DNA from 2 places in the Alishewanella sp. BS5-314 genome. Region 1 is predicted to be linked to the other one. Evidence: predicted binding sites of a transcription regulator. Region 1 holds the regulator's gene; the other holds the start of a gene.
What was found. Region 1 encodes FliA, which starts transcription of late flagellar genes. Its sites were predicted from a motif close to CTAAAGNTNNNNNNNNNNNNGCCGATA; they were not measured.

Region 1 (4,269 bases):
TTCCGCATTGGTGCCTTTGAGCAGTTAGCGACCTTTGGTCGTATTATTGGCTGTCCGGTTAAGCAGGCTAAAGACAGTGAAGAATTATCTATCTTGTTGAATCAACTACAACAACGTAAACTGATCCTGATTGACACTGCCGGCATGAGCCAGCGCGATCTACGACTGGCTGAGCAGCTGGCGTCACTGGTGCACAACACCCGTGTCAAAATTCGCAGTTATCTGGTATTGTCAGCGACAGCGCAGGCCCGGGTGATGCAGGAAACCGTGCTGCAATTTAAACGTTTGCCACTGGCAGGCTGTATTTTTACTAAGCTGGACGAGTGTCTCAGCCTGGGAGAAGCGTTAAATATCGCTATCCAGCATGCGCTACCCATTAGCTATCTGACCGATGGCCAACGGGTGCCGGAAGATTTACAGATCGCTGATGCGCAGACACTGGTCGATAATGCCGAACAGTTACGTCTGGCGCATAGCCAACCAGCTCATCAGTGGTATCCGCAAGAGCAGACGGATGCCTTATATGCATAAGAAGTCAATAGCAGAAGATCAGGCCAGCGGCCTCAGACGCATGAATAGACAAAAAGTAAAAGTGATCTCCGTTACCGGTGGTAAGGGCGGGGTCGGAAAAACTAATATCACGCTGAACCTGGCGATGGCATTGGCGCAAATGGGCAAGAAAGTCCTGGTGCTGGATGCTGATCTGGGTTTGGCAAATTGTGACGTGATGCTGGGTTTGCGGGTTGAACGCAATCTTTCTCACGTATTAAGTGGTAAAGCCAGTCTGGACGATATTCTGGTAGAAGGCCCTTTTGGCATTAAAATTGTCCCCGCCACCTCGGGTAATCAGGATATGACTGAATTATCGCCGGTGGAGCATGCCAGCCTAATCCGTGCCTTCAGCGAGCTGGAAACGCCGATCGACGTGTTATTGGTTGACACGGCTGCCGGAATTTCCGACATGGTGCTCAGCTTTTCCCGCGCCTCGCAGGATGTGTTGGTGGTGGTTTGCGATGAACCGTCATCCATCACTGATGCTTATGCGTTAATGAAAATCCTCAGCCGCGACCACGGTGTTGAAAAATTTAAAATAGTTGCCAATATGGTGCGAAGTAGCAAAGAAGGTCTGGAATTATTTGCTAAACTAACCCGGGTAACAGACCGTTTTCTGGATGTAACGCTGGAGCTGGTTGCAACCGTACCGCAGGATGAAAATGTCCGCCGGGCGGCGCGTAAACAAAAAGCCTTTATTGATGCTTACCCAACCACCGCAGCCAGTATGGCGGTGAAAGCGCTGGCGCTAAAAGCAGCTAAGTGGCCTTTGCCTGAAAATGCTTCCGGCCATTTGGAGTTTTTTCTGGAGCAGCTTGTCCAGCCACAATCTGAGTAGGGGGTTCTTTGAACAGTAAGTTGGCCGCATATGGTGGTATTGATCACATGCAGCAACTAGTGGAGCGCCATGCACCACTGGTCAAACGCATCGCCTATCATTTATTAGCCCGGCTACCGGCCAGCGTACAGGCCGATGACCTGATCCAATCCGGTATGATTGGCTTAATTGAAGCCGCCAAAAATTTTGATGGTAGCAAAGGGGCCAGTTTTGAAACCTTTGCCGGCATTCGTATTCGGGGTGCCATGCTAGATGAAATAAGGCGTGGCGACTGGACGCCGCGCTCGGTGCATCGTAATGCCCGCTTAATCGCCGATACCATTGCTGAGCTCGAAGCTCAACTTGGGCGTGATGTTCGTGATTATGAAGTTGCAGAAAAACTTGCTATCTCTTTAGATGAATATCATCATATGCTTAGTGATGTGAGTTCGGGTCGGATTATCGGCATCGAAGACCTCGGTATCTCCGAAGATGTTTTGGTGACGGCTGAGGATTCAGATACCGATCAGCTGTACCATGAGCAGGCTAATGAGGCGTTTAACGCGGCACTGGTGAAACATATCAGTAGTTTGCCGGAGCGAGAGGCATTAGTCTTATCACTGTATTATAATGACGAACTAAACTTAAAAGAAATTGGGGCTGTACTGGATGTCAGTGAGTCCCGGGTCAGTCAGATTCATAGTCAGGCATTAGTGCGGTTAAAAGCCCGAATGCAGGCTTGGTTGTAGTGTATCCTGAATAATGGGATGACGTGCTCTTCGGAGGGGACTTTGGATAAGAATATGAAGATTCTCGTAGTCGACGATTTTTCGACCATGAGACGGATCATCAAGAACCTGTTACGCGATTTAGGCTTTACCAATATTTCAGAAGCGGATGACGGCAGCACGGCTTTGCCGATGTTGCAGAATGGCGATTTTGATTTCGTGGTAACCGACTGGAATATGCCTGGGATGCAGGGGATTGACCTGCTACGTGCGATCCGGGCAGATGCGAAACTTAAGCATATACCGGTATTGATGGTGACTGCCGAAGCCAAGAAAGAGCAGATTATTGCTGCCGCTCAGGCTGGCGTGAATGGCTATATCGTCAAACCTTTTACTGCAGCAACATTACAGGAAAAGCTGGCGAAAGTATTCGAACGGATCGGCTAAGCCGGAGCTGACCAAGGAGTGACGCCATGTCTGCCAATTCGGCTCCGTTAATCACGCTAGACCAAGCCAGAGAGCTGGTACAACTGTTGGAGATGGGCGAGCAGGACATCGCCAACCAATTGGTACAGCAACTCGGTATGCCCGGCTCGTCGGAATTATTTGCCGAGGTTGGCAAACTGACCCGGCAATTACACGAGTCATTGAAAAACTTTCAGATTGATCCCTCGCTAAACAATATTTTGGTTGAAGATATCCCCGATGCCAAAAAGCGCCTTAACCACGTTATTGATATGACTGAGCAAGCGGCTAACCGGACTATGGATGCCGTAGAGTCATGCTTACCTATTGCCGATCAAATCAGTCAGCAACTAAATCAGTTGTTGCCAAGATGGCAGAAACTGATGAAGCGCGATCTGGAATTGGGTGAATTCAAAACCCTCTGTCATGGCATTGATGCTTTTCTGGCAGAGACGGTGACGGAGTCAAACCGACTGAATCAATTATTGACTGACGTATTAATGGCGCAGGATTATCAGGATTTAACCGGTCAGATTTTACGCCGGGTCATCGAATTAGTCCGTGAAGTCGAAGAGAGCCTGATCGGCCTGCTTACTGCTTTTGGTAACAGTAACGTGCAGGTAATGGAACCCAAAGCTGCCAAACGAAAGATTGAAGCTAATGAAGCTGAGGGGCCTATTATTGATAAAGAAGGCCGCAATGATGTCGTCAGTGGTCAGGACGATGTGGATGACTTACTGTCGAGCTTAGGTTTTTAACAGAGGTGTTTACTGATGAGTTTTGATATGGATGAAGACATCCTCCAGGATTTTCTGGTCGAAGCCGGTGAAATACTAGAGTTGTTGCAGGAACAGCTGGTCGAGCTTGAGAATAACCCTCATGACACTGCTCTGTTAAATGCCATTTTCCGTGGTTTCCATACAGTAAAAGGTGGGGCTGGTTTCCTGTCACTGACCGAATTAGTTGATGCCTGTCACGGCGCTGAAAACGTGTTTGATATACTTCGCACCGGTAAGCGCAGTATCACCCCCGAGCTGATGGATGTGATCTTACAGGCTCTGGATGTGGTCAATGAAATGTTTACTGAGGTGAAAGCACGTCAGCCGTTGACCCCGGCCGATCCTCAGCTATTAGCGGCACTGCATTTCTATTCCGAGCCGGAAACACCCGGCGAGGCAGCACCTCAGGCAGCCAAGGCTGCACCTGCGGTTACAGCTCCGGTTGCGCCACAGGTTACAAAGGTACAGCAACCAACCGCTTCACCCGATAGCGATGATGTCGATAGCATCACCGAGGATGAATTTGAGCGTATGCTCGATGAGTTACACGGTTCGGCCGCTCCTGGTCGCACCGAAGTGGCTGCCAGTGCGCCAGCGGCGCCAGTGAGCGCAGGCGATGATATTACTGATGATGAGTTTGAAGCCTTACTTGACCAGCTGCATGGCAAGGGGAGCTTTAAGCCGGAAGTGCCTGCTGCACCAGCTGTGACAGCTACTGAGCCGGCCGCGCCCGCGGCCAAGGCTGATGAAATTACTGATGACGAGTTTGAAGCCCTGTTGGATCAGCTGCACGGCAAAGGCAAGGCGCCAGTAACCCCGGCAGCGGCTAAAGCAGAAGTTCCGCCGCCAGCACCGGTTGCCGCTCCTGCTGCCGCGCCGGTCAAAGCCACAGAGGCACCGGTTGCACCAGCTGCCGGTAATGCCGCTG
Region 2 (4,269 bases), on a different contig from region 1:
TCAGGACACTGAAACTTTTAATGCGCTCGTTGAGTCTGCGGCATTGGATATTCATGCATATATTGTCCAGTGCAACGACAGACAATATGGTGATAGCCGAATTCGAGCACCCTACAAAGAAAGCTGGAAACGAGATATCTTGAGAGTGAAAGGAGGGATCACTGATTACTGTGTAATTGGTGAGATTGATGTTAAAGCCATTCGCCAGTTCCAAAGCTGCCATCGCTCACCATCTGATCCATTTAAGCCTGTTCCGGATGGTTTTGAAATTAGTCATAACCGGAAATCACTTCCTAAATAATGTTAATGTGTCGGACTTAGTCTCATGAGAACTCTGAGGCTCTAAGTAAAAGAACTTTAAGCAGGGAGTTTAGCTAGGTTTATTACAAGGTAGGTCAATTTTAGCCCCCTCTTGCAGCTAATCTATTTTGCATAAGTGTTAAGTTTAGCTAAAGTAGTACCAAGGCATACACTTTGTCTCTGATATAGCTAGAAATGTGCACTCTAATCGATATTAAAGTGCGAAACTCTTAATTGTCGAGGGAACGCGGTCGATTCAGTTTTCTGCAGCTGGAAATCCAACTGCTTAAGCAGGATCGCACCAAACAGGTAGCTACCATGATCTCGGCTAGGATAGGTAGGAAGCGATGATACACTTCCAATCTATTAAACCGCGCGTTTCGAAATATCCCTTAGCTAATATAGTATAGCTACTATTCGTCTAGCATACTTTTGGGAATGAGCGCATTGCCGTCTCTAATTTCTTCGACCAAATGAATATGGGGGAATGTTTCCCAAAGCTCTTCATTAATATGCTCAAAAACGATCATCTGAAATTCGTCACCTTCTTCATTTGCATTCTGTATGAAATTATTAAGAGGATTTAGTGCCGATTTAACCTTAGAAATGTCGGTTTGTTCTAATGTCTCCTTCTTCTGTTCACCATCACCCCAATAGGGACGGTTAAATTTGTCGATTACAAGGAAAGGCGGAACAAAAGGTGTTTTCCTAATCCGAATGATTTCGTGTAGACCAAGAAATAAGAGCAAATGTAAAAACATGTGGTTAGAGCTGCTGCCAACGTTCTCAATAAAATCCGTTTTTGGTTTTCTAAGCTGCTTCTAATCCTGAGATCGTTCCTAAGACTGCTGGAAAAGGGGCCTGAATAACATAACCTGGAGTAATAGGTGAGCCATTCTGTGTTGGGTTATTAACACCATCACTGCCATCAACTACTACTTCTGATAACCGTAATCCCTCCGCTGTCCAACCTTCATCACGCTCAAGATTAACGTTGATATTTTCTCCAGCGTTTGCGCCAACAAGAAAATCACGGTTAAGTCTGCCATCAAGTAGTGGTATACCTGCAAAACTAGTTGTCTCTGCTATACGGGTAATTTCTTTGTTGATCTGGCGGATCTCATTTTGTAAGGCGGTTCTATCCTCCTGACTGTTGATACCACTGCGAGACTGAATAACAAGTGTACGCATACGTTGAACAGCATTAGTCATTTCATCAAGTGCGCCTTCAGCTACCTGAGATAATGAGATGCCATCATTGGCATTTCTGATCCCCTGATTAATACCGTTAATCTGACTGGTTAGTCTGTTAGAGATTTGCAGGCCAGCAGCATCATCAGCAGCAGAATTAATACGATAGCCCGAAGCCAATCTCTGGAAAGTTTGGCTTAGCGGCGTAGAGAGGTTACTAATCGACCTTTGCGCGGCTAATGAAGAGATGTTCGTATTAACAAACAATGACATAGGCTATCCATGAAATAGGTTAGAGATAGGCATTTTCTGCCTTACAATCACGAATTGAGGACTATAATCCTCATTTGTCTTAGTTATCGTTCCGAAACCTGAAAACTTTAATGCGACTTGAGCTAGTGGACGCTAAGCTCATGATCTGATTGATCTAAAATATTGAAACTTGCTAATGAGGATTATGATCCGTGGCAGGTTAATCCTCTATTTACCATAGTGTCTGCTCCCAATTTTGAGAGCGCACAATGGCTGATCTGGCAAAGCAATTAGGTGAGAACATTCGTAAGAGAAGAGTTGAGATTGGCTTGAGCCAGGATAACCTTGCGCTTAACGCAAATATTGATCGCAGCTATATTGGTCGGATTGAACGCGGAGAAGTGAATATCACTGTTGAGATGCTTTTCAAGATCGCGGCTTATATCAAAATTGATCCGCGTGAGCTACTTCCTATAGCTTTCAGTGAGTAAAAATCAGCATTTCTTCTATGTGCTTAAAGCGGAAATTCACGGCAAGTCAATTAAATTGCTGCTTCTCATTGAAAGCAATATCCCCATGTTTAGCCTCAAGAGCGTGATCCACTGCGAGAATATCGCTGTCTTATATGGCGAATTTTTGACGTCGCGGTGATGTGGCAGGGAAAAAAGGTTCGAGTACCATATCCTGAGCATTGAAGTAGTATGCTTAAAGTCGTTCAACAAGATTAAGTAGTAAGTTAGTAATAAAATCAAAAAAATGTTGACAAGTAGGGTTTTAACTAATAAGTTTTTTCTATTTCAATGAAACGGAGTGAAAATTATGAAAAAAATAGGAAAGACAACATGTATATTAATGGCTTTATTGATTTCTTTATCGGTAAGTGCTGGCACAGTTTGTACATGTGAATCCGGCAGTATGACAGTAGAAATCACTGACGACGGAAAGATAAAAATGAGTTGTTCAGATGGCGGCAGAATTCGTTGTACGATGGGCTAGCCTGATAAAAAAAATTACTGTGGAACGATTTTAATATGAATGAAAAATAATATGGAGTTGTTATGAAAAAATGGAGTGTATTACTATTGATCGTTCCGCTTGTATTACTATGGATGCTATTTGATAGCTCTGATTCTGATAATGAAATATCCATCAGAAAGCATGCAGAAAGTAACTTTCCTTCTGGTTCGTCTGAGTCTGTGCCCAAAGTAGACTCAGAAGAATTCTTATCAGGCACAGCTAATGGTGTTCAGCGAGGTACATCATTGGATAACTCGAACGTTGATGCCGAAGCTAATGATGTATCTCTTGGACTATCACCGCAGTTAGATAGCTACAGTAACAAGTTCTTTGATAAATATGAGTCTGAAAGTGATTTAAATAACGATTTCATCTCAAGTGCTGGATCAATTTACGAAGCGACGCTGGCAGCAGCGTTCAAAAGTAATTTTTCAGATTTTATAGACACAGTTAGCACCTTGAATAAGAGCGTAGAAGCATTTGAAAATGAAACAAAGATCAGTGACGAGATATCAAGAAAGCTTGGTAATAAAGTATTTGATGAGAAACTAAGCTGCGCAGGTAGGTTATGTGTAGTAACGTTTAAATATTATGAAAACGTTGGAAAAGAGATGTTCAATGAAATTCATAATTTTGGATCATTCTATAGCTTTTACAACTACTCGTCAAATTTTGACGATAGCAAGCAGTTAAAGCTTATATTAATATCAACACCAGATTCGTCCAAACTTGTTATAGAAAGATGATTCACTATTTCGATTTTTCCGTTGCAATGGTTTGGCATGTTAAGTTATTTCCGTATTAGATTTTTGAAGCGATTAACTAGTATAATTTTATTAATCACAGTTCTGGATTTTTTCTAGATAATTTATCTATTTGACAGCCTTGTGCGAGAAAAAAACTAGTTGTTTTCATAAATATTATTAATCCTGCTGCCTGACTTTTCTTCTTTGTGTGAAAATTTTATAGCTTTTTAACTTGATTATCTTGGTTAAGTGTTGACATTGTTTGATTTTGTTTAATAGTATGGTTGTGCTCGTTAGTGAGTGTGTTTTAATAAGGGAACTATATGAAAAAATTTATAACATTCGGAATCGGTTTGGTCTTAATATTGAGCTATTTTCACGCATCAGCTTCCTCAATTGAGCAATCAATACGTGAAGATAAAAGAATAAGCGTTTTATGGGAAAATAGACGAGATTTCCATTTGGCGAGTATAAAATCTTCTAACGAACTTCACAAGCTCGAGTCTGTTAATGCATGGCGATCTCTCTCAGAAGAAGGTAAGGAATTATTTTTGGAGAGTTTAGTTATGAATGAGCAAGGACTGGCTAGTTTTAATTATTCAATTTTGGAATCCGAATTGACTGTATCAGAAATACATTCAATATTAAGTATGTTTGGTGCACAGCGACTATCAAGCTTAATGGTTAACGCTAGGGTCGAGTCTGATTTAGACTTTTTGCTCATCAGTAAACCTAGAATTTTGCCCAGGAAAGATAAAGATCG

Region 2: a site for FliA is predicted at 1,849-1,875, ahead of H1D31_RS01380 (flagellin). Genes of this name have one in related genera too.

What each region holds. Positions count from the first base shown of each region.
Region 1 covers NZ_JACEHJ010000002.1:304,983-309,251, forward strand. The annotation lists gene flhF (flagellar biosynthesis protein FlhF) at 1-531, shown strand, start outside; gene H1D31_RS05925 (MinD/ParA family protein) at 524-1,390, shown strand; gene H1D31_RS05930 (RNA polymerase sigma factor FliA) at 1,438-2,118, shown strand; gene cheY (chemotaxis response regulator CheY) at 2,161-2,544, shown strand; gene H1D31_RS05940 (protein phosphatase CheZ) at 2,571-3,320, shown strand; gene H1D31_RS05945 (chemotaxis protein CheA) at 3,336-4,269, shown strand, end outside.
Region 2 covers NZ_JACEHJ010000001.1:292,265-296,533, reverse strand. The annotation lists gene H1D31_RS01390 (RNA-directed DNA polymerase) at 1-301, shown strand, start outside; gene H1D31_RS01385 (DUF3732 domain-containing protein) at 714-1,091, opposite strand; gene H1D31_RS01380 (flagellin) at 1,111-1,764, opposite strand; gene H1D31_RS01375 (helix-turn-helix domain-containing protein) at 2,013-2,234, shown strand; gene H1D31_RS01370 (hypothetical protein) at 2,802-3,506, shown strand; gene H1D31_RS01365 (hypothetical protein) at 3,830-4,269, shown strand, end outside.